DNA from 4 places in the Thalassotalea atypica genome. Region 2 is predicted to be linked to each of the others. Evidence: riboswitches for the same ligand, from Rfam matches in the RefSeq annotation. Region 2 holds a riboswitch; each other region holds the start of a gene.
The links. Region 2 has a riboswitch for cyclic di-GMP ahead of QUE03_RS10755 (DUF3718 domain-containing protein). Riboswitches for the same ligand answer to the same signal wherever they lie in the genome.

Region 1 (7,538 bases), 1.9 Mb from region 2:
AACTGTTCAAACAAGAATTAAACAAATCGAAAAGGCTGGTTATCAAGTTATTGCTAATTTCCCTCAAAGCAAAGGTGCATGGTTAAATTATTATGGCCCTTTACGCGAACGCTTAAATGAACTTGAGTCTGAAATGGTTAACTCTACAGCATTTAAAGATATGAAAAATGAAATCAATATTTGTACAGAATTTGCCGATGAGTTTGGTTATCACATGTTCATTTTAGCAAAGATATAGTTACTTTAGACCGACTTTAACTTAATGATTGTGAGTTAAGCTATTTTTGGGTGACAAGAAAGGAGTAAAGAAAAATATGAAACATTTTATTCTGACAATACTAGTAGTTATGTCAATAAATAGCGTAAATGCTAGCGAGCAAAATCCTGTGACTAGGTTTGGTATCGCCATATCAAATGACAAAGAGCAAATTGCATATAGTGTTAATGGTCGTGGCAAAACATCACTTATATTTATTCACGGTTGGAGTTTAGATAGTAGGCTTTGGCAAAATCAAACTTTATACTTTTCAGAAGAATATCAAGTTATCACTATTGATTTAGCAGGTCATGGAAACTCATCATACAATCGAGAAGATTACACCATGGTTTCTTTTGCTAATGATATTAAAGCTGTTATTGAGAAAGAAGGCATAAACTCGGCAATATTAATTGGACACTCTATGGGCGGGGGCGTAATCGCTGAAGCGGCAAAGCTAATGCCGAACAAAGTAGTTGGTATTATTGGTGTTGATACTTCACAAAATGTCGCACTGAAACTCACGCAAGAAGAGCTAAACGTAATGACTAAGCCTTTTGAAGATAACTTTCAACGTGCAATGAGGGCATTTGTAAAAGACGCTTTACCGAAAAATGTAGAGGAAGATATGCTTTATTGGATTAGCGAAGATATGGCATCTGCACCTAAAGATATTGCGATTAATCAGTTTCGCAACTATCTAAGTCAATATATAAGTGGAGAATCGTATCGTGTGTATAAGGATATCAACGTGCCTGTTGTACTCGTTAACGCTAAGTTATGGCCGACTGACTCAGAAGAAAACAAAAAACATATCAAAAATTACAGTATTTATTTCATTGAGGAAACTGGTCATTTTCCTATGCTAGAAAAGCCTAGTGAATTTAATAAGCTCCTTTTAAAAGCCGTCAAATCTGTAGAGTAGCTATTATAGAATGGCCTGAATCAATTATGTGAACGACTGCTTTGGTGGTATTTTTGCCAGTCAAGTTATTCGATTAATTCGTAATATTTATAGCCAAACAATGCCTATTTATATCTGTGTGAAACGTCTGCTTTCGTATCAAAGCTGTCTTTCTATATTTAGTAGCCAACTTCCGCATTTGGCGCATATGAAACAGTCAGACTTGATTGAGTCCTGTTAATCGAATCTGACAAATCAAGTTAAGGTTTACTCACTGAAGCTGATAACAAGTATGGCAAATAGCGATTTACTCAATTTCAATAACTTCTCTCGCAGCTCTCATCGCTTCAATAGCTGCGGGGAAACCACAATAAACACTTGCGTGCATAATCACCGCCCTAATTTCTTCTTTACTGACGCCGTTACGAAGTGCACCTCGCACATGTCCTTTTAATTCGTTAGGGGCTTTAAGGGCTATTAACATCGAAATGGTTACCAAACTTCTTATATCTATTGGCAAATCATCCCGACACCAAGTACTTCCCCACGCATTTTCCATAACCAAATCCTGCAACGGCTGATCAAATTCAGTGGCATTATTTAAGGCACGGTCAACAAATTCATCGCTCATCACTTCACGACGAATTTGCTCTCCTTTTTGATAATTTTGACTCTGTTTACTGTTGCCCATTTGCACTCCTGTTTAAAGCTAACGAACTAATACTAAAAAGGATGACGCATAAAAAACAGACAACTAGCTAAATGGTTACTATAAGCAATAATGATATCGGTTAGCTGACAACCTTTACAACTTACCACATATAAACACGCTTTTTTAAAATGAAATAACAAAAGCTTTTGATGATACTCTAGAGTAGAATTGTATTTTAATTGGCAACTTTTAATGAAAATTATTAGGCGCAAAGCTACTAACCTAAGTGCATTGCATATGGTCGTGGGGTTGCATTCATATGGACATTTTTACAACCTTGTTTTTCGTCTCATCACGATATTTTTTGAGGTTCTTAAATGTTTTTTCAAAATAGAGTTATTTCGACTTTTGTTTTTACTGTTTTTTTATCCGCATGTGGTGGGGGCTCTTCTTCAAGTTCTGATTCTTCCCCGCCAAACACGCCACCCCCACCAGTTATTGCGACATGCACCAACCCTCATAGCGCTGATTATCCAGATGAATATCTTGGTAAGTTTGAATTACCTTCACCGCGCGGCGAACTCTCTAGCCATATCACTAGAGGCATCAGCTTTAAAGATTATGCCCCTTACCTCCTTTGGGGAGGCTTATCTGAAAGCGAACGAGGGAATTGCACGCAAGATGAATACGTAAAGTTAGTGTATTTACAGGCATTGCAAGCAATGAAGGCTTCAGGTGTACAAAGAACATGGCTCTATAACTATGGGCGTTGGAATAGTGAAAATGAACCTTGGGTAGTACCTCAGAGTGAATATAACCTCCCTAAACGCTACGTTGAGTACGTTGTAGAACAAGCAGCCAAGCTCGATATTGAGATATATTATGCATGGCAATTTACTACTAATGACGTCAATTTTAAGAGTTTACTCTCCTTAGGTGAGACGCTCACTATGGAAAAACTAAAACAAGTGTTAGACGCACACCAAAATAACATGATAATTCAAGCGAAACACGCGCAAGAAATTGGTATAAAAGGTATCGCTGCTGATTGGAATGCCATGAATATCAACATACCTACCGATGAACTAAAGAATTACTACCTTGATCGTTTTGCCGAAATTATTGATGACATCAGAGCAAATTTTGACGGTGAAATCGTTTGGGGACAAGTCGGTTATGTGTTCAATGATGAACGAATTTTTTCGCGCATTGACAGTATCTTAGTGAATGCCATGAACGTTAATGGTAGTACGATATTTACCGACGAAGAAAACGCTAACTTAACCCCTGAACTTGTTAAAACCAAAACGCTTGAATCGCTTGAAGGCATGAGAACTCAAATCTATTGTTTAGACATACATCAGCCATGCTGGCATGGAAAGTCAGATATTGAGCTACCCATTATATTAAATATTCAGGTTCAAAGCCGCGATGATTTTTTCCTTAAAGGCTGGAAAGAAGATGGCTTTTGCACAAGTGAAACGATGGAAGATGGGTCTGTTGATACCTGTATCCAAAACTCTTTTGTTACTGACTTTTCATTACAAGCAATTGGTATTGAAGGTATTATGCAAGCAGTCGCAGATCAAGACACGTTTGAAATTAATAGCGTTGATATTCACACGGGGTATTGGCTATCAGAAACATTAGTACCGAGTAAAGAGGGCTTTCCGAATATTTCACAGTCGGTTCGTGGTAAGCCAGCTGAATCGGTGTTGAAACATTGGTATACCGGCCAAAAATAGAGTCACATCCCTTCCATATAAATGTACCAAGATTGATGACTGATCTTTCTTGGTCATTTTTCTGGCTACTAGCTTACGCCAATTAGCTATCACCTGCTCAATTTAGCCTTGCGGGATTAATTCATAAAGACCTTTTTGGTTACCACAATAAACCATATTTGTTAGATTTTTACATGAGCCATCAACGTAAACCATTCGGAAAGTTAAATAATAATCATAGCGATGATCTAAATATTTTGTAGTTCGTATTAAGGGTAACTATCAAATACAGAGATGTTATCAATGCGAATTTTATTATTAGTTATTTCACTTTTACTCGTCACTGGGTGTGCGACAAATTATGCAAATCAAAATGTTACTGGAAAAACCTTTATCTCAGTAAGTGGGCAAAATCTTGAACAAGAAACAATTAATATTCCTGCATTTTTTAAAAGTGACTTTACGCTATTGCTAGTTGGGTATAAGCAGAATTCACAATTTGATATAGACAGGTGGTTAATTGCATTAGACATGACGGAAACTAAGATTGATGTTTTTGAAATTCCTACTATTCAAGGACTATTTCCAAAAATGTTCAGTACTATGATTGATAACGGGATGCGCAAAGGTATACCTAAAGCGCTATGGAAAGGAGTTATTACCGTTTATGAAGATGGGGAGAGGGTTCAAGAATTTACCGGGAATGAAAACCCCAACAATGCCAGAGTTGTACTGTTAGATGAAAACGGTCTGATCTTGTATTTTTATGATGAGGGTTTTTCTGTGGCTGCACTCAATAAGTTAAGAAGCTATTTAAAATCTTAACTTGTTTACTTTGTTTCTAGATGTACCAAGATAGGTGTTTTTTCTTTCTTGGTCATTACTGATATTTCACTTAATAAACTAAAACCTAAGTCAACACTTTTTAATAAGACACTTAAGCTCTCCTTCACATAAAGAAAATACCCATTATTCTTTTCATAGCAAACAATTCCGCCATATAGCGTTTTTAGGATTTACATGTAGCTGTGCACCGTTGTTAAGAAACAAAAACACTCACATTGATCTTTAGTGACTTTATGTTCGTAACATCAATATGGTTAAGCTTTTAACATCCGATAACTTTAAGGCAATTGATTTGAGACACATTACAAAAGACGACACTCGTTGCATGGAACCTGACTATAGAGCACATTTGATTAATAGTTTACTCGGTGTAAAAAGTGCAAACTTAATAGGTACTAATAGCCAGCAGAATCAAACGATCTTCGCTATCTTTAGTTACGCTAAACCTAACCAGCTTCAACAAAAGCTCAATCTAGATGGCAGCGATGCTTATGTTGCCTGAAAAAAAAACCAATAATGTTGTAAAACTGTGGCAAATTCTCGGTTATATGGGTTTGCTCCCCTTTTTTACTTGCATGGTAATAAGCCTTTTTATCCCTGAGCTACAGCTTGTTGCCAAACAGTCATTTATTTATTACAGCGCCATTATATTAAGTTTTATTGCCGGTTCACTTTGGCGAATTGACCAAAAAACAAAGCGAGGCAAAACGCAAATAATCAGTAACCTTTTCAGTTTAATAGCCTGTTTTACACTGCTCACTGATTTTTGGTTAGCATTATGGATACTTGCAACAAGCTACCTCTTTATCTTCTTATTTGAGCGTTCTATTAGGCATGATAAAGCCTTAAACAGGCAATATATGAGCATGCGGTTTTGGCTGACCAGTGTAGTAGTTTTATTACATATGATAGCGATTATCTTTTGGTTTTAATTAAGTATTAACTTTGGGAACATTATGCTGATTATATTTTACGACGGTAATTGTCCGCTTTGTAGCGCTGAAATGAGTCATCTAAAAAAGCATGATGAAAATAATAATATCAAGCTTGTTAACCTTCACAGCAAGAATTTCAGCAAGTTATATCCAAGCATTAATATTCATCGCGCAATGCAAATTTTGCATGGTACTTATCAAGGACATTTTTTACTCGGTCTTGAAGTAACTCATCGAGCATGGACTCTTGTCGGTAAAGGTTTTTGGGTAGCCCCATTAAACTGGCCAATACTTAAGACGCTGAGTCATTGGGTTTATTTACTGATAGCAAAGTACAGGCACCCTATCTCTAGTGCTATTGCGAAAGTATTTAAGTTGGAATCAGCTGTATGTCAATCAGGAGCATGTTTTGAAAAATCAACGAACGCTAATCATCGGCGCAAATAGTGCCATTGCCCAAGCAATCAGTACGGAGCTTCTGATACACGGTGAACAACACCTTATTTTAATTAGCCGAAAACTAGAGACATATTGCAGCGGTAACTACCTTGGCGCCCAGAAAATTCAAGTAAGTGATTATTCCGAAAAAACAATCGAACATGCGGTTAGCGCCATTGAAAACAACAATAAAAGCCCGATTACTCGTGTATTCATTTGCCATGGTATTTTACATAATGATGTTTTACAGCCTGAAAAATGCTTAGAAAGCATCAACGCAGCATCATTTGAAACTGTACTTAAAATTAATGCATTAACCCCCTTGTTATGGATAAAATATCTAACGCCAAAATTAACACATAAACACCCTTGCAAGATAACCGTATTTAGCGCTCGTATAGGTAGCATTAGTGATAATAATTTAGGTGGTTGGTACAGTTATCGTGCTTCTAAAGCAGCCTTGAACATGATGTTGAAAACCGCAGCAATTGAACTTGCACGAAGGGCTAAGAACATAAAACTTATAGCCTTTCACCCAGGTACAACAGACACAAAACTATCAAAACCATTTCAAAAAAACGTTCCAGATAACAAGATATTCACCACTAAATTTGTCGCTCAACAGTTGCTCGATATTGTTAATGATAAAGATATTGATGGCCAATTAAGTTACCTCGACTGGCAAGGGAAGAAGATAAGTTGGTAAGTTGGTAAGTTGGTAAGTTGGTAAGTTGGTAAGTTGGTAAGTTGGTAAGTTGGTAAGTTGGTAAGTATTAATACAACAACCAAGTAATATTACAAATACTGATAATGCATGAAAGCTGAACAAAAAGGCGGATTATTTCCATCCTATCACCCATTCTTCACTGACCTTTAGGTCGCGCCAGTTAATCGTGTATTCTTTTTTGCTGATCACGGCTTCAATTACACACAGTATCACTTGCTGTTTTTCGTTAAATTTCACTTTAGTGACTGTAAAGTGTTTTTCTTTATGGGTGATATGAACTTTACTCCACTTACTGTGAAGTAAAGCTTTAGGGCTTATTTTATTCATCGACTTACACCTCATATTGGCGGTAAATGTCTACTTGAAATAGCGATAATGAGAAAGCAACAGGGGCTTTATTGGTCACTAAGAAACCAATTTGTCGAATTTGCTCGGAAGTTAATTGCGGCGCGTCAGTAATACTTCTACCTCGAAAGGTTGCCTTGAAATCATTCAACTTAATACATACGCGACTTTTTTCGCCTTCGGTTGTCTGAAAATCATACTTGTAGGCTAATCGGTAACCATTAATGTAAACAATTACTCTAAGTTGATACACTAAACCATCTCCAGCTACACATATTTCTATGGTATCAAGGCCTACAGGAAGCGGTTCTAGATTTCGGTAAATAGAACTAAAGCCCCCATTGTTTTCTATAGAAAGATTACCCGTAAACATACAGATACCGTTATTGATCACTATCTGTCCCTTTGACTTCCCACCCATCACGCCATCATTAGTTGAACGCCATAATATGTCTTCATCATCGTCGGTCAAATCAATCACATAATGATACGGTTTTACCATGTTTAGCGCTGAAGACTTTGCCATATGTTGTCCAATAGACCAGGGGATAAATACTTGCTGAAAAAATGAAATCATTAGTGTAAACAGAGCTTTAATAAGCATAAGTTTACTTCTACTCATACATGGGTTAAAACAAAGGTTCCTCTTCTAAGATGGTATTTTGAACTTACAACAAACTACTTTTAACCTAGCTTATTTTTCAAGTTCAA
Region 2 (7,538 bases):
GCCAATGCGAGCGCTGCTATTTTATCGCCGAAATGACGTTTAAAAAGCTCATCATAAGATCCATCTTCAAACGCAAGCTCTAGTCCTTGTTCAATCATATCCGCGAGCGCTACATTGCATTTATTAACAAAAAAATAGTATGCCGATGGATATTTTAATAATAATGTTGATTCAACCGTTAAGCCTTTGTTTCTTTCATCGTCTAGTTCTCTCGCTACTTCGAGTACGGATCGTGGAAAGTAATCAGCTAAGCCATCTATAACTGCTTTTGAGTGCTTTAAAAAGCTCAAATTACCTTCAACTCGAAATTTGTTTTCTTTCAAAATATCATAATCAGTCCAATCGAAGCGCTGTACTGCAACCAAAGCTCGTAAGTCCTCAATAGACGTTATTTTGTCAAAGCGTTCTTGCGTGCCTCCTTTTATTAATAACACACGCCAGCCGATCAGCCCTCTGTATATTGGTATTCTTATTGGTTTGAGTAATTTTTCTCGCTCAATTGATGTCGTAGACCAATTCAAATCTATTTCAGAATTGACACTTAGTTCTCTCAAAGCCCTACCTTGAGTGTACTTTCGAGGGTGATAGTTAAGCGTCAACGAACGGTTTTTTTTCTTAAATACTAGGTGGAGTAGCTCTTCTACAAAAGGGTTTCTTACAGAGTTACCATCAAGCGGTCCTGGAACCGTAATAACAACTTCGCTATTTGGAGCTGGAAATGCTTCGCTTTGCTTAGAGACAAAAAACAAAGCAATAAAAATAAGAAACGAGAATTTTCTTTTAGCTTCAATCATACTTAACGCCTAACTTGATTGATTATAAAGTATAGGTGAACTCACCATATTTAGGAATTATGTGACAATAAAACATGACCACATCTCTATTAAGAAAAAGAAAACATATCTACCACGAATAATAGTATCCTTGTAAGATATGTAATCAATTAAGTCTACTCGTTCAGACTACATAAAATATCAACTCATCATTATCAAACAAATCAACAATTCAAATTGCAAGCATGCTGAGTAAAGGAAAACAGACCTAATCAAGTGTAATAATATGCACTCTATAATGTCTTATGGCTTATGGCTGAAAAATTTTGATAATCAGCCACTAGCACTAAATCCTAACCTTTAAACCGAGAGATTAAGCTCGAGGTATCCCAACGATTACCACCTGCTTGTTGTACTTCAGAGTAGAACCCGTCAACCATTTTGGTCATCGGTAATTGCACGTCGTGGTTTTCAGCCTCGGCAAATGCAATACCTAAATCTTTTCTCATCCAATCAACCGCAAAACCAAAATCATACTCGCCTGCAAACATTGTTTTGTATCTATTTTCCATCTGCCAAGAACCCGCAGCACCTTTCGCAATAGTTTCAACGAGTAAATCAGGATCCAAGCCTACTTTTTCTGCAAATGAAAAGCCCTCAGCTAGCCCTTGAACAACACCAGCAATACAAATTTGGTTTACCATCTTGGCTAATTGTCCACTACCCGCTTTCCCCATTAATTGAGTAAATTGAGCAAATGCTGCCATCACAGGTTGTGCCTTGTCGTAGCATTCTTTTTCACCACCTACCATTACAGTAAGTACACCATTTTCTGCTCCTGCTTGGCCGCCTGAAACTGGTGCATCTAAAAAGCCTTTATTTTGTTTGTGTGCAACCTCTGCTAATTCTCTCGCAAGTTCAGCAGACGCTGTTGTATGATCAACCAGTAATCCTCCTTCTGGCAACCCGGCTAATATTCCGTCGCCGCCAAGTACAACGCTTTTAACATCATCATCATTACCAACACAGCAAAACACTATAGTACTATCTTTAGAGGCTTGTGCTGGCGTAACAGCGTACTGACCGCCAAATTCTTTTACCCACTTTTCAGCCTTTTCAACACTTCGGTTATACACAGTGACTTCATGTCCAGCTTTAACTAAATGTCCTGCCATCGGGTAGCCCATGACACCTAAACCAACAAACGCAACTTTCATTCAACAGCTCCTTATAATTTTATTGATTATTCTACAAAAATTATTCTCGCCAAACTGATTTAATTGCATTTTTCAAAGAATAATTTTATATTGTGCACAATATAATTTCGTATAATTTAGTAAGGCGAAACTCCATGATAAATTCCGTTCATCAATTCAGCGCTGAAAATTACAAAGGTGAGCAAGTAAATCTAGCCGATTATAAAGGTAAGGTACTTTTGATAGTCAATACTGCAAGTGCTTGTGGTTTAACGCCACAATACGAAGGGCTGCAAGCAATTTATGATAAATACCACGATGATGGATTTGAAATATTAGCCTTTCCTTGCAATCAGTTTAAAGAACAAGAAAAAGGCACGAATGAAGAAATAAAATCGTTTTGTGATTTACAGTTTAATATCAAATTTCCACTATTTTCGAAACTCGACGTGAACGGTGACAATGCGCATCCTTTGTATAAATTTCTCAAATCCCAAGCACCCGGTATATTTGGTACAGAGAAAATAAAATGGAATTTCACAAAGTTCCTGATCAATAAAGACGGTGAAGTGGTTTCTCGTTATGCCCCCATCACCAAACCTTCTGCTATCACAAGAGACATAGAAAACGAGCTATGAGCAACTTAAAACTTGAGAAACAGCTTTGCTTTAAACTGTACAGTTTGAACAAGTCTTTAACCAAACTGTATGCACCTATTTTAAAAGAACTAGAACTGACCTACCCGCAATACCTTGTCATGTTAGTACTATGGGAAAATAACAAAGCTTGCTCAATTAAAGAGATAGGAAAAGCGTTAGACTTAGACACAGGTACTCTTTCACCGTTATTAAAACGAATGGAAAAGCATGAACTTATTAATCGCACTCGAAGTGATGCTGATGAACGAACAGTTTATATTTCGTTGACATCAAAAGGCGATAAACTGAAGCGCAAAGCGCAACCGATTCCTGAGCAGATGTTTGCGCTAACAGGTTTAAGCCATGAACAAATGCTCTCTTTGCAAGAAACATTAGCTAAATTGATAGAAACAACAAAGCATCATGTTTGAAAGCACCTTTTGAGTGAATATTCCCCTTAAAATTTAGGCATAAAAAAAGCGCGCTATTTAGCTCGCTTTTTTTATTGACTATCGAAGCTAGTTAGCCAGCTACACGCTTATTGGCTGCCTCGGCTAATTCCGAAGAAGTAATCGTTGCTAAATGAGTTTTAACAGTCTTTTTAGGTAATTTGTTAATCATCATGGCACCGGTCTTAACAGAGTTGTTGTCTGAAGCAAATGCCAGTAAATTCTTACCGTTACACTGAACGCCATCAAAAATAGCACGGATTTTAAGTTTATTGCTTTTAAGGAAAGAACGAAGGCGCTTTTTGTCATCTACAGAGACATATTCACATAGGCTTTGTGCAACATTTGATGCTTGAGCAACAGGAGTAACAGATAGAGACATTAAAGCTAATGCAGGAACAAGAACTAATTTTTTCATCGGAGATATCCTTAATAACAAAACAATAAACCAAAATATTGAAACGCGCATATAAGGTATAACCCTCGCATTAGGTAGCTCCGCCATCATAGTTAACCCTTAGACCGGTAGCTTTGCGTGATATCCTTTCAAATATCGTGCCGTTTCTTGCTGGCTGCGCATTATACAGATTGTACAAAACAAGACAAGCTTTTTACTTATTGGTTACAAACGGCTTCTTAGATTCATTAGAATCTCTACTGAGTTAGTTCGAATTTACACTAGGATGTTATTCAGTTTCGGTGGTAAAATCACGGTATTGAGAACACTTACAGCACCCATTATGCAACAAATGATTATTGTAGAAGTTGATACGCAGCCCATTGAATTATGTAAATTACTTAAAATTGCTAACCTCGTTGGTGGTGGCGGTGAAGCGAAAATGGTGATCAGTGAAGGCTATGTTGGTGTCAACCACGAAGTAGAACTTCAAAAAAGAAAAAAGATTTACCACAATGATATCGTTGAATTTAATGGTGAAATTATTCAGCTACAAGTTGTTGAGTCGGCCGAGAACATTGAGCGACAAGACAAAAACAATACGGTCGAAGAAAAACGGCCTCAAAGTCAAAAACAGAAAAAGCCTAGCGCTGAAAACAAGCCTAAAGCGAAACAAAAATTAAAAACAGGCAGCAACGAATTAAGCGTAACCAAACGTAAGCCTATCAGTTTTTAGGCAAAGGGAAATTCATTATTCAAGTCTTCATAGTTCCTACTTAATAAGTGGGATGTTGGACTTGAGCACATTCAGTAAACAGAACCATGACCTTTTTCTAACAATGCAGACATTACAATAATTATTAACGCGTTGCGATTTAACTAGATAAAAAGTACAGAGAGCATTTTAACGCCTAGATTAATTTTTCTGGTTAAAAAAGTGGTTAAAATTTTGTTGTAACTGATCGATAAATTGGCCGACATGTATACCATCAACTAAGGCATGATGTACTTCTACAGATATTGGCATAGCTATTTCGTTGTTTATAGCTTTATATTTTCCCATCACTATTCTTGGTGTTGAGTCTTGTTTGCTTTGTTTTTGAGCGTGAGAAATACTTGTAAAATGAAGCCAAGGTAGAACTGAACAGAAAATTTCATTTCCTTTAGCGATATTTGGTTTTAGCGTTTTATGGCCATTCTTAATTTTAGTCATTTGCTGAACAGCATGTTGATAAAATAAACCAAAGTTACTGCTAAGGCCAAACTCACAAAAGCTAAAACTCTCATCATTATTGAGCACAGTGCAACTTAATTCCAACTCGTCATGTACATCAATTTCATTGTTATTTATCCTATACCTAAATGGCTCAATTTGATTAGCCGTATATCCAAGCAAAAACAATGAACAAATGAAAAAAGAAAGATTGTTTTCTTTGCAATGATTAAGTGTTTTGGTGACATCAATCGTCACACAGACGTTAAAAAAAGGTTGTTTGAACGTAGTATAAAAATCAAAGTGTTCCTTTCTGTACCAAGTATCGATGTTAATTTTTTTCATGTCGCGTGGCGTTGTGTTAATTTAGAAAGATCCTAGCATCTCTGCAAGTCAATTCAATGAATTCTTCTAACAATAAAGTGAACCATTATTAATAGCTAAAAGCATGCCTTTATTCAGTACACTTTAGCTAAACCTAGGTTCGCTTGATAAGAATTAACCCAATGTTTTTTGCCAAAACATTGCTTTGCCCATTGCTGGATCTAGTTCATAGCTGTCAAAACCTGCTTTTATATAGGCATTTTGTGCAACGTTGTTTCCTTCTAAAACCTCTAACGTTAGTTTGCAGGCTCCTCGTTCTTGAGCCATTTGCTCTACTTTAGCTAGCATCTTATCTGTTAACCCTAATCGGCGAAATTTCTTAGCGACTATCACATCATGTATATTGACAAGAGGCATACATGCGAATGTTGAAAACCCTTCTACGCAGTTAATTAAGCCAGCAGGCTCGCCATCAATAAAGCATAAAACACTGAACACGTTGGGTAGTTTTGACATCGTTTTCGCTAAATTTTCTTTTACATCATTAGTGAGCGGTTTGCCTCCTCCCATCGGATCAAGAGCATATTCATTAAGCAAATAAACAACTGACTGCCCATGCTGCTCATCGTCAAAATTTGCCGCCACAATTTTAATATCCATTAATTTTTCCTTTCAATTGATATCAATACGATTCTATTTTCTAGCACTATACTTGATAGATGAGCAAAAATAACGACTTATGCCAATATTCTGATCCAAGCGGTGTCCATTGTCATGAACACGCGAATAACTCCGGGTATTGTTTTTGGCACGACAAAACTACCAGCAAAGCAGAAGAGTGTTTTAAAGAAGCGCTAGAGAACTATGCTAAGTCAGGTGGCTTGTTAAGAGGTATTCAATTAAAGCATGCCGATTTGTCCAACATTGATCTAGTCAATCACCATCAAAAAGAAGGTTTCGATTTTTCTTACGCAGATTTTTATAAAGCAAACCTCAATGGTGCGCATTTATTTAATATCAACCTCAATCACGCCAGCTTAATGAAAGCCGATCTTCGTGGAGCAAACTTGAACTGTGCTAATGTGCAAAACACCAATTTATTGGGCATTCGCTGGTCTGACAGTAAGATTGAAAATTTGAAAGTTGGTCGCAAATTAAAGCAAGAAATAGAAGCAAGAGCGGCCTTTAAAAATAGAGATTTCTCGCTCGCCAGTGACCTATACGAGCAAGCCGAAGAAGTATACCGTGACCTGCGTAAACATGCTGAGCATGAAGGTATATTCACCATGTCAGGTCACTTCATCCAAAAAGAATTAACCATGCGCCGGATGCAGATGCCAAAATACAGCTTCAATCGATTAACATCTAAAATTGTCGATTTATTTTGCGGTTATGGCGAAGCACCACTGCGCATCGTAGGTATCTCCATCTTGATGATATTGTGCTGTGCGGTTTTGTACGCTTTTACCGGATTAAATTATCAAGGTGAAGTAAAAGTATTTGACGAATCCGCAGCACTTGAGCAAAACATCGATCTATTATGGTCCTGTTTGTATTACTCGGTCGTTACCTTTACAACATTAGGCTATGGTGATTTTGCTCCTATAGGAATATCCAGAGCAATCGCTGCTTTTGAGGCATTTACAGGCAGTTTTACTATTGCCCTTTTCGTGGTAGTGTTCGTGAAAAAAATGACACGATAATTTCCCGCAATGACTCAAAATTCACATCCTTTTAAAAAAATATCTAGCCGCCTTATTTTCCTTAGTGCTGGCTTGTTGGGATATAGTCTCTCAATAGCGCCAATTAATGCGGAGTCATTTGCACCATTATTAGAGCCCGTATCTAACAACGCTGTTGCCTTGGTCCAAACTAAAAATAATCATTACATAGTGTCATTTTCAGGGTTAGGCTCAAAGAAAGATTATACCGACGTTCTTAACAAGACATTCGTCTATGATGTAACACGAAATAAGTGGCACCAAGGTAGTAATATACCGATGCAGACCCCCGTTGTAGACAAACGCACTAAAAAGGACATCACAGGCAGACTTGCCAGCGTTGCAACCGGCGTAGGCGAGCTCGCGTATGTATTTGGTGGCTATACAGTCGCCAGTGATCACGCTGAAATATCTGTACCTGATGTTTATAGTTATGATGTTAAACACGACAAATTTATTGTGCTGGCGCCAATGCCCGTCCCTGTTGACGATAGCATCGCACTTTCATACAAAGGTCAATATATCTACTTAGTGAGCGGCTGGCACAACGATGGCAATGTTAACCTAGTACAGCTTTATGACATTAGAAATAATACCTGGTCGCAAGCAACTCCCTTTCCGGGCAAACCGGTATTTGGACAAGCTGGTGCAATACTCAATAGCACTATGTTAGTTTGTGACGGCGTTACAACCACAATCCACCAGTACAAACGTCGTTCATATTCCGCTGAGACTGCGTGCTACCAAGGGGACATTAATACCAACAACCCCAACAAAATTGATTGGCGCATAGTGCCTCACCCTACAGGAATTGCACGTTATCGCAT
Region 3 (7,538 bases), 800 kb from region 2:
GAATGCATTTACTTATGGTTTGTATCAATCGCTTGGTATTTTCCTACCTTTAATTGTAACCAATTGCGCCATAATTGGCCGCGCTGAAGCATATGCCTCGAAAAATCCAGTCAAACAAGCCAGCTTTGATGGTTTAATGATGGGGCTTGGTTTCACTGCTGTTCTCGTTGTACTAGGGGCTATTCGTGAAATTTTAGGACAAGGCACACTGTTTGATGGTGCCGACTTACTGCTAGGAAGTTGGGCCAGTATATTAAGACTAGAAGTATATCAATTGGACACCCAATTTTTATTAGCAATACTGCCTCCAGGTGCTTTCATCACCATGGGCTTTCTGATTGCCATAAAAAATATTATTGACGAGAAAGCAGCAGAACGTAAGCCAAAAGAAACAGAACAATCTATAGAGCGTGTTCGCGTGAATTTTGATGCTCAATAAATTTTATAGATAGAAATAACATAACAATGAATAAAGAAAAACGCTTAGAAATACTGACACGTTTACGCGATGACAACCCCAATCCGACCACTGAATTAAATTTTGATTCACCGTTTGAATTACTCATTGCTGTATTACTGTCAGCTCAAGCGACAGACGTTGGCGTTAACAAAGCCACCGCAAAACTCTACCCTGTTGCAAATACCCCGCAAGCAATACTCGATTTAGGCTTAAACGGACTGAAGTCTTACATCAAAACCATCGGACTATTTAATACCAAAGCCGAAAACACCATGAAAACTTGCCAAATGTTGGTAGACCTCCATGGTGGTGAAGTACCAGAAAGCCGCGAAGCACTAGAAGCCTTACCGGGTGTAGGCAGAAAAACAGCAAACGTAGTACTTAATACCGCATTTGGTTGGCCGACTATCGCAGTCGACACACATATTGATCGCGTTTCAAACCGTACTAAATTTGCCATGGGTAAAAATGTGGTAGAAGTAGAAAACAAGTTACTTAAAGTTGTGCCCGCAGAGTTTAAGGTTGATGTACATCACTGGCTTATTCTACATGGTCGTTATACCTGTGTGGCTCGTAAACCACGCTGTGGCGCCTGCATTATTGAAGATTTGTGTGAGTTTAAAGATAAGACTGAATAATTGATGTTAACTTTGTGCGATCCAAAGACATTAAAAAATAATTGGATTGTTCTAAGTTAATAGAGTAGTAGTAGTTGTGACAATTACCTTAGAGGAATTGTCACAACTTTATTACCTATTGCTTACTTTGATAACTCTTTGGCTGTATCAACAAAAATCCCTTGAATATCATTTGCTTCACGCTCTGATTGACCGCCATGTTTTAAAAAGGCTGCGATAATAGTTTGAGTTTTTTCTTCTTTTGCTCGCTCTAAAAAGTACCTCAACTCTAATTCACTGCCAACATCTTCATCTATAATCGAAGCAGTAATGATCTCTTTGTACATTACGATATCGCGTACTTCCCAACCGCTAACCGTTAATAATAACTGTTGCAGAAACTCATTCATCTCAATTTTAGGAACATATTGAGTGATAATGTTTAATTGCTCAGCTTGTTGAACTGTAAAATCTGCGCCTGTTAATAAAGCTTGTAGAGCCTTCCCTTTACCTAATCGGCGAGCAAATTGTACAGCTCCCTGGCCGCCCGTAGGTATATTTATATATAATTCCGGCTGAGCGAACGCTGAGTTTTCAGTGCCGTAAGCTAAATCACATGCCATTACAAATTCATTGCCTCCACCACGAGCAACACCGTCAACAATAGCAATTGAAAGCTGCTTCATTGCTTTAATATTTGCAATCATGTGATTAAACTCTATTGACGCAGCTTGCCCTCCCTGAGTTCCATTTATAACATTAAGATCGAGATGAGCAATAAAAAATGCGTCATGAAATGACTTAAATACAACGGCTTTAATTTCACGTTCATCTTTTAACGACAAAATAAACTGGTTCAATTCATTAATTAAATCAATAGTTAAAATATTAACAGGCGGGTTTTTAATTAAAACAGTTGCGATACCTGCTTCTTTTGTGATGATGAGTTTATTCATAGTCATTGCCTCTTTGCTTAAGAATTCGTAAATCGATATTGTTCACGACAAGTTCATGAAGCTAATTTAATATCCTTTTTGACATCCAAAAACAGATAAAAATGAATTATAATGTTTCCTTATTGGAACCAATGAGCGAATTTATGGATCTAGCAAGCAGACTATTACTACTATTAGAAGTTTCTGAGTTAGGCAGTTTTGCAAAGGTATCGGAGTACCGAAACGTAAATAGATCTGCTATTTCCAAGCAGATTGTAAAGCTTGAAGATGAACTTGGGGTTCAGTTATTGAATAGAACAACACGTTCGCTGTCATTAACTGTTGCAGGGAGTGAAATGGTCGGCCAAGCAAAACAATTGAGAGACTTACTAAATAACTCTAAACGTTTAGCTGAAAACTATCATAGTGAGCCAAGAGGTGAACTTAAAATTTCTAGCTCGACATTGTTAGGTCGCCAATATGTACAAAAAGCAATATTAAAGTTTCAAACCCTATACCCAGATATTCGAGTAGAGTTGCTACTTGAAGATAGAGTGGTTGATATTGTAGGTGAAGGTTTTGATATAGGGTTTCGTATTGGTGAGCCGAAAGAGTCAAATCTTATTGCTAAACAAATTGCCAGAAATCGATTGTTGATTGTCGCATCTCCTGAATTTTTGCAAAAATATGGAACTCCAAAAACAGTTCCAAAATTGGAAAGTCTGCCAGCGGTTGTTTATTCTGCTCAAGGGCTAGTCATTGATAAATTTAAGTATATGGATAGTTCGGGGAGTGAAGCTCATTTTCAGTTAACTCCTACTTATAGGGTCAATGAAGTTGAAATGCTGATTAATACGGCACTTGCGGGAAATATGCTGGCAGTAACTACTGCTCAGATGATAGAAAACGAAATACTGGATGGTAAGCTCGTTCCCATAATGACACACCTTAACTTAATAGACTATGGTACATTTCACGCGGTCTACCCTCACCGAAATGCGCCGATGAAAACTAAATTATTTATACAAACACTCAAAGAAATGGTTGGGGAAAAGCTCCCAATTTGGGAAACCCGTATACCTGATTTCGACAAAATGTATGGGCATAATTTCTAAGTCTGCTATTGACACAACTAAGAAGACTTTTAGCACCTACTTTCATTATCTTTTGGCTGACCGACTATCGCAGTCGACACACATATTGATCGCGTTTCAAACCGTACTAAATTTACCATGGGTAAAAATGTGGTAGAAGTAGAAAACAAGTTACTTAAAGTTGTGCCCGCAGAGTTCAAAATAGATGTACACCACTGGCTAAACTTGCATGGTCGCTGTACCTGTGTAGCATGAAAGCCTCGTTGTGGCGTTTGTATTATTGAAGATTTGTGTGAGTTTAAGGATAAACAGAATAATTGTTGTTCTTCGATCATTTCTGATGAATTGTTTGACATTATGCCAAAGTATTGGTGTTTCTTATAAAAATAATAAACAGTAGCCTCATAAAAAATTTTCTATGAGTATCCTTTAGCCTCTACTTAAAAAGACAAACCCTCACCGGTGCCACTGTGAGGGTTCATCAAAGTATTAGCGGCTTTCAAAACGCATTTTAAATCAAGTGATAGTTCGCTTAAAACATTAATCAATGATCATTGGTTCATATGCTTCAAACTCACCCGTATACCAATATTTAATAATTTTTTCTGCTGGTTTCCCTCTAATCGATTGTGACATATTAGGAAAACCTTCTACGGTATTGATACGTTGATTCTCATCGGGTATCAAGGTATCTGATAACCAATACCCAGTCGCAGTAGTTGTACCTAAGGTATCAAAGTAAGGTTGATTATCAGCGGCTCGCAACAACCCTTCGGTAAATATTGCTTGTGCAGAAAAATCGGTTTTTACTTCACTTTGAACACAATCAGTTGTAATACCATTGATAGTTCCTGATGTGCAGAAACCATCTTCAATCCAACCTGTTGATAAAAATGAGGCGTGGCTCTGACCAAAAAAGTTAAAAATTACTTTAGGGATAGTTTCACTTGAATTATACCAACAAGGTTGGCTATCTAAGCAACGCCATTGTTTATGGGTATCTTCAATAAATTGAGTCGCCCGCTCTGCTATTAATTCAACAGTAGCAGTGGCCACTTCATCATCTGTTAGTAGATGTCCGAATGGTAATATCATGCCGTCAACTTTATCGAATACACGCTTATCATTCCATTGAGGACCATCACCAACATAAATTTTTCCAGTGAACCTTTCCTTAATTTTATCAATGATGCCCCCCATTCTTTCCATGTAATAATCTTTAAGTTCGTCTGTCTCTTCCTGAGTGTGATGTTCGTCTATTCCACAATGAAAACATAGCCACATAGCACTCCAATCTGCTGAAATAGCACCTACGCCGAGTGTTTCTAGGCGTTCTGCTTCCCACAACATGTGAGTTTCATGTGTATCCATAATTTTCTTTAATAGCGGCATATCTACTCTGACATAACCAGTCTCAAGTAGCCCGTCGAACAACCAATTTTGATTTGTATCTTGTCCTAAGAACTGCCAAATATAGTGAAGCTCCAAGCCTAATTTTTGACCTTCCTCTACAATGTATTCAATCACCCAATCATCTAAATGCTTAGAGTTATGGTCCACCAACCAAGAGTCGGCTTGAACATCTTGCCAGTAGCCGAAATTATAGATAGAAACTGTGTTTACACCGTGATTTTTTAATCGCTTTAATGTCGTTCTGTACATTAATTTGATGTATTGTGTTTCTGAACAGTCTCGGATCCAGCTAGCGCCTTTTCCTTTGTAATTGTTATAAATCCACTCAACGCCATAATCCTTAAGGCCAACCCCTTTATAGCTTTCATCACTAAAAAAGTTTTGTGGCATTGGAGACTCATAGTCACCTAGGTATGATTCATAAACCATTGCGCTATGAGGGTTTACACAAGAGCCTTCTGAATTATCGCTGTTAACGGTAACAATTGTACTTGCAGCAATACTTCCGCATGTCAGTGTAAAAGTTTGCTCGCCAAAGTCATTCATAACAATGGATTCACTACCAGATAATGACTTTTCGCCAGTCCAAGCGCCAGAAGCTGTACAAGATGATGCGTTAGCACTTGACCAAGTGATTGTTGTAGATTCTTCTACCATCACTGTCATTGGGTTTGCTGATATAGATACTGTCGCAGAAGTTGGGGCACTTCCATCACCATCGTTAGCGCTGCTTGAGCCACCACCTCCCCCACAACCAGATAGTATTAACGCCAGTGACATAGATAATGTGACTGAAGATTTAAAGATGTTAGACATTTATACCTCATATAATGTTAGGTAAAAATGATCTACATTGATGTGATATAAAATATGTCCGTATATTTTGTAACCCCACGACCGTATGTAAACCACTTAGGCTGGTAGTTTTGCGTCCATTAACTTTTGCTAATGGTTGCCCTTAAAAATATGTTGGACAGTGTAACAGAGTGTAACCTAGATGATTGTTATTTTTTTGTAAGCATTCAGAAGCTATTTTAGTTCAGTTAATCCGCTTCAATAATATAACCTGGTTCATGCCTTGGGATAAAAATGCTGCTGCACAAGGAGGTCAAGTGATACATTATAAAGCCTTTATCGCTGCTTTGATGGCAAGGCAGCCATCAAAATTATTTTATCGATTAATAGCAACGCTTTCGATTAGTAAAATTAGGCTTTAATAAAAATCTACCATGGTTATCTTTGGCTGGCCAACAATAGCGTTAGATACTCACATCGACCGCGTATCAAATCGCACTATATTTTCCATGGGGAAAAATGTATTAGAAGTTAAGCAAAAACTTTTAAAAGTAGTACCTGCAGAATTTAAAGTGGATGTTCGCCACTGGCTAATTCTTCATGGTCGTTATATTTGTGTTGCCCGTAAACCAAAATGTGGTTCATGTATCATTGAAGATTTGTGTGAGTTTAAGGATAAAACAGAATAAAATTAATTTCTATAATGGTATAACAACCATTAAAAAATGAAACTCAACTTAAAACTTAAGCTTATTTCGGGGGATATCTTACCCTTCTCGAGATTATTTGAGTTTTCCTTGCCATATTTCATAGGCAACATCATTTTTTTTATTATTTTTAACACTGTACATTAATTCATCTGCGATTTTCATCGCTTCTTTTAAATCCGTAGGTAACGTTTCAAAAGTGACAATACCCACACTAAAGCTCACATTCCATCCTTTGCTAAGCATTTTTGTTCTTAGCTCTTCACTCGCTTTGGCAAATGCACTTTTTACTTCTGCTTGGCTAGTTTCGGGAAATATGACTGAAAATTCATCACCTCCCAATCTAGCGATAATATCTGTTTTTCGTAAGCTAGACACTAAGCAATTCGCTACAGAAATAAGCAATTCATCCCCCTTTAAATGCCCTATCGAATCATTGATTTTTTTAAAGTTATCGATATCGATATAAGACAGAGAAAACACATGCTTATATCTGATTGAACGGAGAATTTCATTAGCTAAATCTAGATAAAAGCTCCTAGAATTTGAAAGCCCAGTTAAACTGTCAGTACTAGCCATAACAAACTCTGAATTATGGACTCGTCTATAGTTAATAACTAATAGTGATACTAAAATATAAGTGGTCAGTCTTAATAATACATAAATAATTGATTCTCCCGAAAAAGTGAACGAGTCTATCGCTATTACATTTATAAACAAAGTTATAGAAACAATAAAAACAGACAATATGATGCCTGCTACTCGACTACCGTACCAGCTAAGGACTACGATAGGTATTAAAAGTAACGGCTCTATCATTGCAAAATGATTCACAAAAAATCCTAGTAGTACGATAGATAACGTAACCAAAAAACAGATAAGCACAACGAAAGACCTAGAATATTCATCTAGCCGACTAAGTATTGTTTTCACTGGAACCAGTTATTTTCATATGTTGCCATTTCATTCAGCCAAAAAAACGGAAGGAATAGGATAGTTTAGCTCTTTTTTACCCAAACGTAATGTTGTCAACCAATGGGGAGCCAATTCATTTATCACAAGAAGAAATTAAAACGGATATTTTAAGTTTTGAAGAATTTTTTAACTCGTCCGCAAAGTACGCGGCGACTTCCTTTAATAGGTCACCTTCTTGCTGATTGCGCTTCAATTCTTTTTCAAGCTCTCGAATGCGCTTCTCATGCTCGGATAATTCTTGATAGTGATCGCTGTTAGTGCCATAGCGCTTTAACCAGATGTAAAAACTGTATGTCGAGATATCTAGATGCTCAGCAACACTTGCGACGAAATGGCGTTTTTCAGTAACTTGTTTAACTGCTTGTATTTTAAGTTCTTCGGGAAAATATTTTAGCGTTCATTCATCCTCCTAGTACACAAAGTTTGCAACTTATTTGTGTCTAGGAAAATCTGGTCGATTCAAAATGTAGAAACGTTGAAACTCTCGTGAACGTATATGTTAACAACCTGAGCTATGAGTTCTATTTTTGATCGACCTTATA
Region 4 (7,538 bases), 680 kb from region 2:
TCCGTCGCAATAGCATTGAAATCATGACTTGGATTTATTACTAAGCTCTCAATCGGCTTTAACCCTTCTTGTGAGGCGTGTAATTCGTCAGGGATCAAAGATAGGGTTTTGTTAATCCTTTCCATACGCTCCAAATCACTTTGCAAGGTATCAGAGAATACGGAATCAAGCATATGCCCAGCAATAGCGGAAGTAGATGGTGGGTGAGGGTTATTCTCTTTTGCATGAATCAGCTCTTTGGGCTGTTCTACTCCTACAATGAAGAGTTTTTCAGCACCTAAGTGAATTGCTGGGCTTAATGGCGAAAGTTGATGAATTGAACCATCGCCAAAATGTTGATGTTTTATTTTTACTGAAGGGAAAATCATCGGGATGGCTGAAGATGCCATAAGGTGCTCACTGTCGAGCTGACAGGGCTCACCTCGACGTTTAGCTCGAAACCATGGAGCAATGCTCTGTTCAGATTGATAAAAGCTTAATGAGTCGCCATTAGAATAGCTTGACGCTGTGACTGATACCGCAGATAGATACCCACGTAATATATTTCGATCTATGCGTTGAAAGTCGATCACTTGGTTAAAGAGTTTTCGCAATGGTTCATTATTCAGTAAGCTATGAGGCGTTTTAGTCGCATAGTCAGCCTGATAACTGGCTAACACTCCTTGAAAAATGTAGCCGAAAACCCTAACTGGATCACCGTAGTAAATATGTTGTGTCTTTAGGTTTTTCCAAATCCATTCGAGTTTTTTCACTCCTAAGTGGAAACAGGATGAGTAGCAAGCTAAGGCGGTTGCATTAATTGCTCCGGCAGAGGTACCACACAAAATAGGAAAGGGGATGCCGTGATTTCGTGGTATAAATTGTGCGATAGCTGACAATACACCTACTTGGTATGCGGCTCTTGCCCCGCCTCCGGTAAGTACAAGTCCTTGTTTGCTTCCTTTGTAAGTTTTTTTTCCAGCCATATCAGCGCATTTGTATTTGTTATAAAGTTAATTTTAATGGGTGAAATACAATAGTGCGAGCGATAAGTGATTAAAATTGATAATAAAAAAGCCAGCGAATGCTGGCTTTTTAAGCGACATAAGAATTATTAACTAGTAAAACATTAAAACTAACGTCTACCAGAGAATAATTAGCTACTAACGCGAGCGTTAGCGGCGTCTATTAAAGGTTGCGACCCTGTTTGAATTGTTGAAAGATTAGCTGCCACAATTTTCTTAGATAATTTTTTAATCATCATAGAGCCTGTTTCTACTGATCCCCTTGCCGAAGCAAATTCTAACAAGTTTTTCCCATTACATTGAATACCGTCAAAAATACTACGTATTTTTAATTTGTTCGACTTTAAAAACGAACGCATGCGTTTTTTGTCATCAGCGGCAACATACTCGCAAACACTTTGTGCAATGTTTGCTGCTTGTGCCTGTGGTGCAGTAACTACAGACGTCATAAATAAAGCTGTGATGGTAGAAGCTAGTAATAATTTTTTCATTTTTAATAACCTTAAAGCAAATTTGTTAAACAGTTATAAAAAGAAAAAACCACTGGACGTACCCTTTTAACGAGGTAACTCCGCTGTCATAGATATTAAATATCCTTAGACCGGTGGTTTTGCGTAGCACACTTTCATGTGCCTTGCCTTTTCTTTGTCAATATTAGTATTAACAGAAAGTGTAACACAATGCAAATATTCTTTGATTTGTTGTGAGCTAACAACTAGTGAATATGGCTTTATTAAAACAGCGAAAAACAAAAAAAGAGGCCGTAGCCTCTTAATAAATTTGAAGTTATTATTAGAATGTCATCTCTGGTACGTGATCTGGTATGACGAGTTCGCCTTCCGTCAATGTTACAATTTCTTCAACACTTACACCTGGAGCGCGCTCAAGCAAAAAGAATTTCCCGTCTTTGATTTCAATGAAAGCAAGATCTGTTAATACTTTTTTGATACATCCTTTGCCTGTTAATGGCAAAGTGCACTTTGAAAGAAGTTTCGAGACGCCATGCTTTGATGCATGAGTCATGGTGACGATAATATTGTCAGCACCTGCAACTAAATCCATTGCACCGCCCATCCCTTTAATTAACTTTCCAGGGATCATATAAGAAGCGATGTTACCGTTAACATCTACTTCAAAGGCGCCTAGTACCGTTAAGTCAACATGTCCGCCACGGATCATCGCGAAAGACTCTGCTGAATCGAAGATTGAAGCGCCATCAATGGCGGTTACTGTTTGCTTACCTGCGTTAATCATATCCGCATCAAGCTCTTGCTCAGTTGGAAACTGCCCCATACCCAGTAAGCCATTTTCTGATTGCAGCATCACTTCCATGCCTTCTGGCACATAGTTGGCAACCAGTGTCGGAATACCTATACCTAAGTTAACGTAGTAACCGTCTTGTAATTCTTGCGCAACGCGCATTGCGATTTGCTCGCGAGATAAAGCCATCATGTTCTCCTTTGCGCAGTTATGCTGTTTTTATAGTACGTTGTTCTATACGTTTTTCGAAGGTACCTTGTATAAGGCGATTAACGTAAATGCCAGGTGTATGAATTTGATCTGGATCCAACTCGCCAGGCTCTACTATTTCTTCAACTTCAACAACTGTAATTTTTCCTGCGGTTGCTGCCATCGGATTAAAGTTACGTGCCGTTTTGCGAAATACTAGGTTACCGTATCGGTCTGCTTTCCATGCTTTAACAATGGCAAAATCACCTTTAATAGATTCTTCCAAAATGTACTGACGATTATTAAACTCACGCTCTTCTTTTCCTTCTGCAACGGGAGTGCCAAAGCCAGTTGCTGTGAAGAACGCGGGAATTCCGGCACCACCAGCACGCATTTTTTCAGCTAATGTGCCTTGTGGTGTTAGCTCGACCTCTAATTCACCACTCATCATTTGACGTTCAAACTCAGCGTTTTCTCCAACATACGAAGCAACGATTTTCTTTATCTGACGATTTGGTAAAAGCACACCTAAGCCAAAGTCATCCACACCACAGTTATTTGACACAACAGTTAACCCTTTTGTGCCTTTATGTTTTATTTCTGCGATCAAATTCTCGGGAATACCGCATAAGCCAAATCCACCAGCGATAACGGTCATGTTATCTTCTAAGCCAGCCATTGCTTCTTCATAACTTGATACGACTTTGTCGAACCCTGCCATTGTAAACTCCTCTATTCTTGCTCTTGTGAACTTGCTTTCATTGTGAAACGCAAGGGCGATTATTTTGCTTGTTGTGCACGATATGCATTAGATACTTTCGACACTGGCACCTTGCCTAATATGTCGCTGATGAACCACCCAGCGGCGAGTAACTTGTCTAAATCAACACCTGTCTCTATGTTTAATCCATTTAGTAAATAGATGACATCTTCAGTAGCCACATTGCCTGAAGCTCCTTTAGCATAAGGACAACCACCTAAACCAGCAACTGCACTGTCAACAACGGCGATACCCATGCTTAAAGCAGTGTAAATGTTAGTTAACGCTTGTCCGTACGTATCATGAAAGTGTACGGCCAGTTTTTCAACCGGTACTTTAGTGCTAACCGCATGTAACATTTTCTGTACGCTCGTTGGTGTACCTACGCCAATGGTGTCTCCAAGGGATATTTCATAGCAACCCATGTTGAATAGCTTTTCCGCAACGTCGGCCACTTTTTCAGGAGATATCTCTCCTTCATAGGGGCAACCGACCACACATGAGACATAACCACGTACCTTGATATTATTCGCTTTTGCAGCATTCATAATGGGAAGAAAACGCTCAAGGCTTTCATCAATCGAGCAGTTGATATTTTTCTGACTGAACGACTCAGATGCGGCGCCAAAAATGGCGACTTCTTTGACACCGGCTGCTAAAGCTGCTTCAAAGCCTTTCATGTTTGGCGTTAGCGCTGCATAAGTAACATTATTGCCTTGTGTGATCCCAGCAAAAACATCAGCTGAAGTTGACATTTGTGGTACCCATTTTGGCGACACAAAACTACCACTTTCAACATAACCAAGACCAGCATTTGTGAGCTGATCAATTAAAGCGATTTTATCTATAGCTTCAATAAACTGTTTTTCATTTTGTAGGCCGTCTCTTGGGCCTACTTCAACAATTTTTACTGAAGAAGGGAGCTTGTTCATGCGTTTTTCTCCGCTTCAAAGGCCAACAGCTCTGCACCGCCGTCAACCATATCGCCTTCACCGAAAAATAGCTCTGTTACTATGCCACTTTCAGGAGCGCGAATGGTATGTTCCATTTTCATCGCTTCCATGATCACTAACGGTTGATCTTGCTCAACCTTGTCACCAACCTTAACTAGTACACTGACCATAGTACCGTTCATTGGAGCTGCTAAACCGCCTTCACTAGCTTTATCGTCACAATCCCCTAAATCAGGCAATACACGAGTAAAGTTAAATACGCCATTAGGACGATATAAACTAATTTGCTGCTCATTCTTAGCTATGGTGGCACAGCTACGGTAGCCATCAATGGTAAAGAACAACGTATCTCCGGTGATATTGCCTTGGCAATCAAATATTTTACCGTCCACACTGATTAGATAAAAGCTGTCATCGCCCTGACGCTTATTTTCGATCATCACTTGATATGGCTTGTCACCGTGGCTTAAAGTGAGTTCATGGATGTGAGGTTCATTTAGACGCCAAGAATTCGTTGAATTCCACGGAGAGTAGGGGTCATTCGTTTTTGCTGCTTTTGTTTTCGCATGATCAGCACGTGCAAGTACTAAATACAAAGCTGCCATTGGCAACTCATTGCGAAGGGCTTGTTCATCTTCGTGGAAGATAAGGGCTTGATGTTTTTCGATAAACCCTGTGTCTAAATCGGCCTCTACAAATGGTTTTGATGTTGCCAAGTTGTACAAGAAATCGATATTGGTTGTAACACCACTGATTCTATATTCAGCCAAGGCTTTGCTAAGGCGCTGCAAGGCTTTGTCACGGTTCTCGTCCCATACGATCAATTTAGCGATCATTGGATCATAAAACACACTGACGTCGTCACCTTGGCGAACGCCAGTGTCGACGCGGACATATTCACTTTCTATCGGAGGTACTAAAAAGGACAGCTTTCCTGTGGCAGGTAAAAAATCGTTGTCGGGATCTTCTGCATATATACGTGCTTCGAAAGCGTGGCCTTTGATCGCTAATTCATCCTGAGTTTTCGGCAGGTTTTCGCCCGCAGCAACTCTCAGTTGCCATTCCACCAAGTCTTGTCCAGAGATAAGCTCAGTGACAGGGTGTTCTACTTGAAGTCGAGTGTTCATTTCCATGAAGTAGAATGAGCCATCAACGTCTAACAAAAATTCCACTGTACCAGCGCCCTGATAACCAATCGCTTTTGCAGATTTTATCGCTGATTCACCCATCTCTTTGCGCAATGCCTCACTCATGCCTGGCGCCGGTGCTTCCTCTATGACTTTTTGGTGGCGACGTTGTACTGAACAGTCTCGTTCAAACAGATAAACCGCATTGTCGTGATTGTCGCAAAATACTTGAATTTCAACGTGGCGTGGTTGAGTTAGGTATTTTTCAACTAGCATTCTGTCATCACCGAATGATGAACTGGCTTCTCGTTTGGCTGCTGCCAATTCAGCGCTGAAATCTTTTTCAGCCCATACTTGGCGCATACCTTTACCACCGCCACCAGCTGTAGCTTTGAGTAGAACGGGGTAACCCATGTCATCCGCAGATTTTTTCAACACCGCCTCAGATTGGTCATCGCCATGATAGCCAGGTACTAAAGGTACGCTTGCTTTTTCCATGATATTTTTAGCGGCAGACTTTGAGCCCATCGCTTCGATTGCGCCAACAGGGGGCCCAATAAAGGTAATGTTTTTGTCACTACACAAGCGGCAGAAATCAGCATTTTCAGACAGAAAACCGTAACCTGGGTGTATTGCTTGTGCGCCAGTTTGAAGCGCAGCTTCAATGACTTTTTCACCGAGCAAATAACTCTCTCTTGATGGTGAAGGGCCTAAGTATACCGCTTCATCCGCCATGTTCACGTGCAATGAATCTGCATCCGCATCAGAATAAACGGCGACGGTTAATATACCCATTTGGCGGGCTGTTTTGATGACGCGGCAAGCAATTTCACCACGGTTTGCAATTAATATTTTAGAAAACATAAGCTACTTTGACTCCTGTTGCCAAGCGGGTGAGCGTTTCTCGAAAAATGAACTTAGGCCTTCTTGACCTTCTGGAGATACTCGAATGGTGGCTATACGCTCAGAGGTGGTGTTCATTAGTGTTGGCGTAATTTCCTGATAGGCAACATCAAACGCTAATTTCTTCGCGCTTTGCACCGCTTCTGGTCCGTTCTCGAGTAAGCATTGGATGAAGCGTTCAACTTCGTTGTCTAACTGTTCGGGTAGAACGACTTCATCAACTAGCCCTATTTTTGAGGCTTGTTCGGCAAAAAACCTCTCTGCCGTTTGGAAGTAACGACGTGATGCTCTAAGTCCTATCGCATTAACAACATAAGGACTGATGGTCGCTGGGATTAAGCCCAGTTTAACTTCACTCAGACAAAAACTTGCTTTGTTACTGGCAACCACAATGTCACAACAGCTCGCTAGCCCTACTGCGCCACCAAATGCAGCGCCTTGAACACGTGCGATAGTGGGCTGTGGCATAAAGTTTAGCGCATGAAGCATTTTTGCTAGGGCATTCGCATCGCGCAAATTTTCTTCATAGCTATAACCAGCCATGCGTTTCATCCAACCTAAGTCAGCGCCAGCAGAGAAACTTTTCCCATTTGAGGCAAGTACCATGACTTTGACTAATTTGTTTGATGCAATTTGTTCAAAGCTTTCAGTTAATTGAGCAATGATAGTGTCATCAAATGCATTATGTTTGTTTGGATTATTCAGGGTAACAGTGGCGACGCCGCGCCTATCAACTTGAGTAATAACTAAATCGTTCATCATTTGCCCCTACATTCTAAATACGCCAAATTGCGTGTCTGCAATTGGCTTATTTAATGAAGCAGAAATGGCCAAACCTAGTACTTGTCTTGTTTCAGCAGGGTCTATCACTCCATCATCCCATAAGCGTGCCGATGCATAATATGGATGGCCTTGATGTTCGTAATTGTCGATGATAGGCTGCTTAAAGCTGGCTTCTTCTTCCGCTGTCCAGGTTTCACCACGTTTAGCCATTTGATCGGTTTTCACCTGCGCTAATACGCCAGCGGCTTGTTCTCCGCCCATCACTGAAATTCGTGCATTTGGCCACATGAATAAGAATCTTGGGTCATACGACCGTCCACACATACCGTAGTTACCAGCTCCAAAACTACCACCAATAAGTACGGTAAATTTAGGCACTTGCGCACACGCAACCGCCGTTACCATTTTGGCGCCGTGCTTTGCTATACCGCCCGACTCATATTGTTTTCCTACCATAAAGCCGGTAATGTTTTGTAGAAACACCAATGGAATTTTGCGTTGCGCACATAGCTCGATAAAGTGGGCACCTTTTTGTGCTGATTCGCCGAATAAAATGCCA

Region 1: another riboswitch for cyclic di-GMP. It lies ahead of QUE03_RS02070 (glycoside hydrolase family 113 protein); the one in region 2 lies ahead of QUE03_RS10755 (DUF3718 domain-containing protein).
Region 3: another riboswitch for cyclic di-GMP. It lies ahead of QUE03_RS07090 (glycoside hydrolase family 113 protein); the one in region 2 lies ahead of QUE03_RS10755 (DUF3718 domain-containing protein).
Region 4: another riboswitch for cyclic di-GMP. It lies ahead of QUE03_RS13850 (DUF3718 domain-containing protein); the one in region 2 lies ahead of QUE03_RS10755 (DUF3718 domain-containing protein).

The regions. Positions count from the first base shown of each region.
Region 1 covers NZ_AP027364.1:431,259-438,796, reverse strand. The annotation lists gene QUE03_RS02085 (MerR family transcriptional regulator) at 1-238, shown strand, start outside; gene QUE03_RS02080 (alpha/beta fold hydrolase) at 315-1,181, shown strand; gene QUE03_RS02075 (carboxymuconolactone decarboxylase family protein) at 1,468-1,851, opposite strand; cyclic di-GMP riboswitch class I at 2,044-2,129, shown strand; gene QUE03_RS02070 (glycoside hydrolase family 113 protein) at 2,190-3,557, shown strand; gene QUE03_RS02065 (hypothetical protein) at 3,840-4,361, shown strand; gene QUE03_RS02060 (hypothetical protein) at 4,675-4,884, shown strand; gene QUE03_RS02055 (DUF3429 domain-containing protein) at 4,877-5,314, shown strand; gene QUE03_RS02050 (thiol-disulfide oxidoreductase DCC family protein) at 5,339-5,764, shown strand; gene QUE03_RS02045 (SDR family NAD(P)-dependent oxidoreductase) at 5,727-6,461, shown strand; gene QUE03_RS02040 (TIGR02450 family Trp-rich protein) at 6,594-6,809, opposite strand; gene QUE03_RS02035 (CIA30 family protein) at 6,814-7,353, opposite strand.
Region 2 covers NZ_AP027364.1:2,324,599-2,332,136, forward strand. The annotation lists gene QUE03_RS10735 (substrate-binding periplasmic protein) at 1-794, opposite strand, end outside; gene QUE03_RS10740 (NAD(P)-dependent oxidoreductase) at 1,127-1,990, opposite strand; gene QUE03_RS10745 (glutathione peroxidase) at 2,125-2,607, shown strand; gene QUE03_RS10750 (MarR family winged helix-turn-helix transcriptional regulator) at 2,604-3,038, shown strand; gene QUE03_RS10755 (DUF3718 domain-containing protein) at 3,130-3,474, opposite strand; cyclic di-GMP riboswitch class I at 3,545-3,626, opposite strand; gene QUE03_RS10760 (RNA-binding S4 domain-containing protein) at 3,797-4,189, shown strand; gene QUE03_RS10765 (chloramphenicol acetyltransferase) at 4,370-5,011, opposite strand; gene QUE03_RS10770 (GNAT family N-acetyltransferase) at 5,165-5,650, opposite strand; gene QUE03_RS10775 (ion channel) at 5,710-6,693, shown strand; gene QUE03_RS10780 (Kelch repeat-containing protein) at 6,703-7,538, shown strand, end outside.
Region 3 covers NZ_AP027364.1:1,527,070-1,534,607, reverse strand. The annotation lists gene QUE03_RS07115 (electron transport complex subunit E) at 1-439, shown strand, start outside; gene nth (endonuclease III) at 466-1,098, shown strand; gene QUE03_RS07105 (enoyl-CoA hydratase/isomerase family protein) at 1,221-2,033, opposite strand; gene QUE03_RS07100 (LysR family transcriptional regulator) at 2,177-3,127, shown strand; partial or broken gene QUE03_RS07095 (endonuclease III) at 3,188-3,358, shown strand; gene QUE03_RS07090 (glycoside hydrolase family 113 protein) at 3,647-5,335, opposite strand; cyclic di-GMP riboswitch class I at 5,401-5,486, opposite strand; partial or broken gene QUE03_RS07085 (endonuclease III) at 5,758-6,003, shown strand; gene QUE03_RS07080 (GGDEF domain-containing protein) at 6,097-6,855, opposite strand; partial or broken gene QUE03_RS19635 (transposase) at 7,070-7,369, opposite strand.
Region 4 covers NZ_AP027364.1:3,003,437-3,010,974, reverse strand. The annotation lists gene QUE03_RS13855 (patatin-like phospholipase family protein) at 1-965, opposite strand, end outside; gene QUE03_RS13850 (DUF3718 domain-containing protein) at 1,136-1,495, opposite strand; cyclic di-GMP riboswitch class I at 1,566-1,653, opposite strand; gene QUE03_RS13845 (3-oxoacid CoA-transferase subunit B) at 1,797-2,453, opposite strand; gene QUE03_RS13840 (CoA transferase subunit A) at 2,473-3,174, opposite strand; gene QUE03_RS13835 (hydroxymethylglutaryl-CoA lyase) at 3,234-4,145, opposite strand; gene QUE03_RS13830 (acetyl/propionyl/methylcrotonyl-CoA carboxylase subunit alpha) at 4,142-6,157, opposite strand; gene QUE03_RS13825 (enoyl-CoA hydratase/isomerase family protein) at 6,161-6,958, opposite strand; gene QUE03_RS13820 (carboxyl transferase domain-containing protein) at 6,965-7,538, opposite strand, start outside.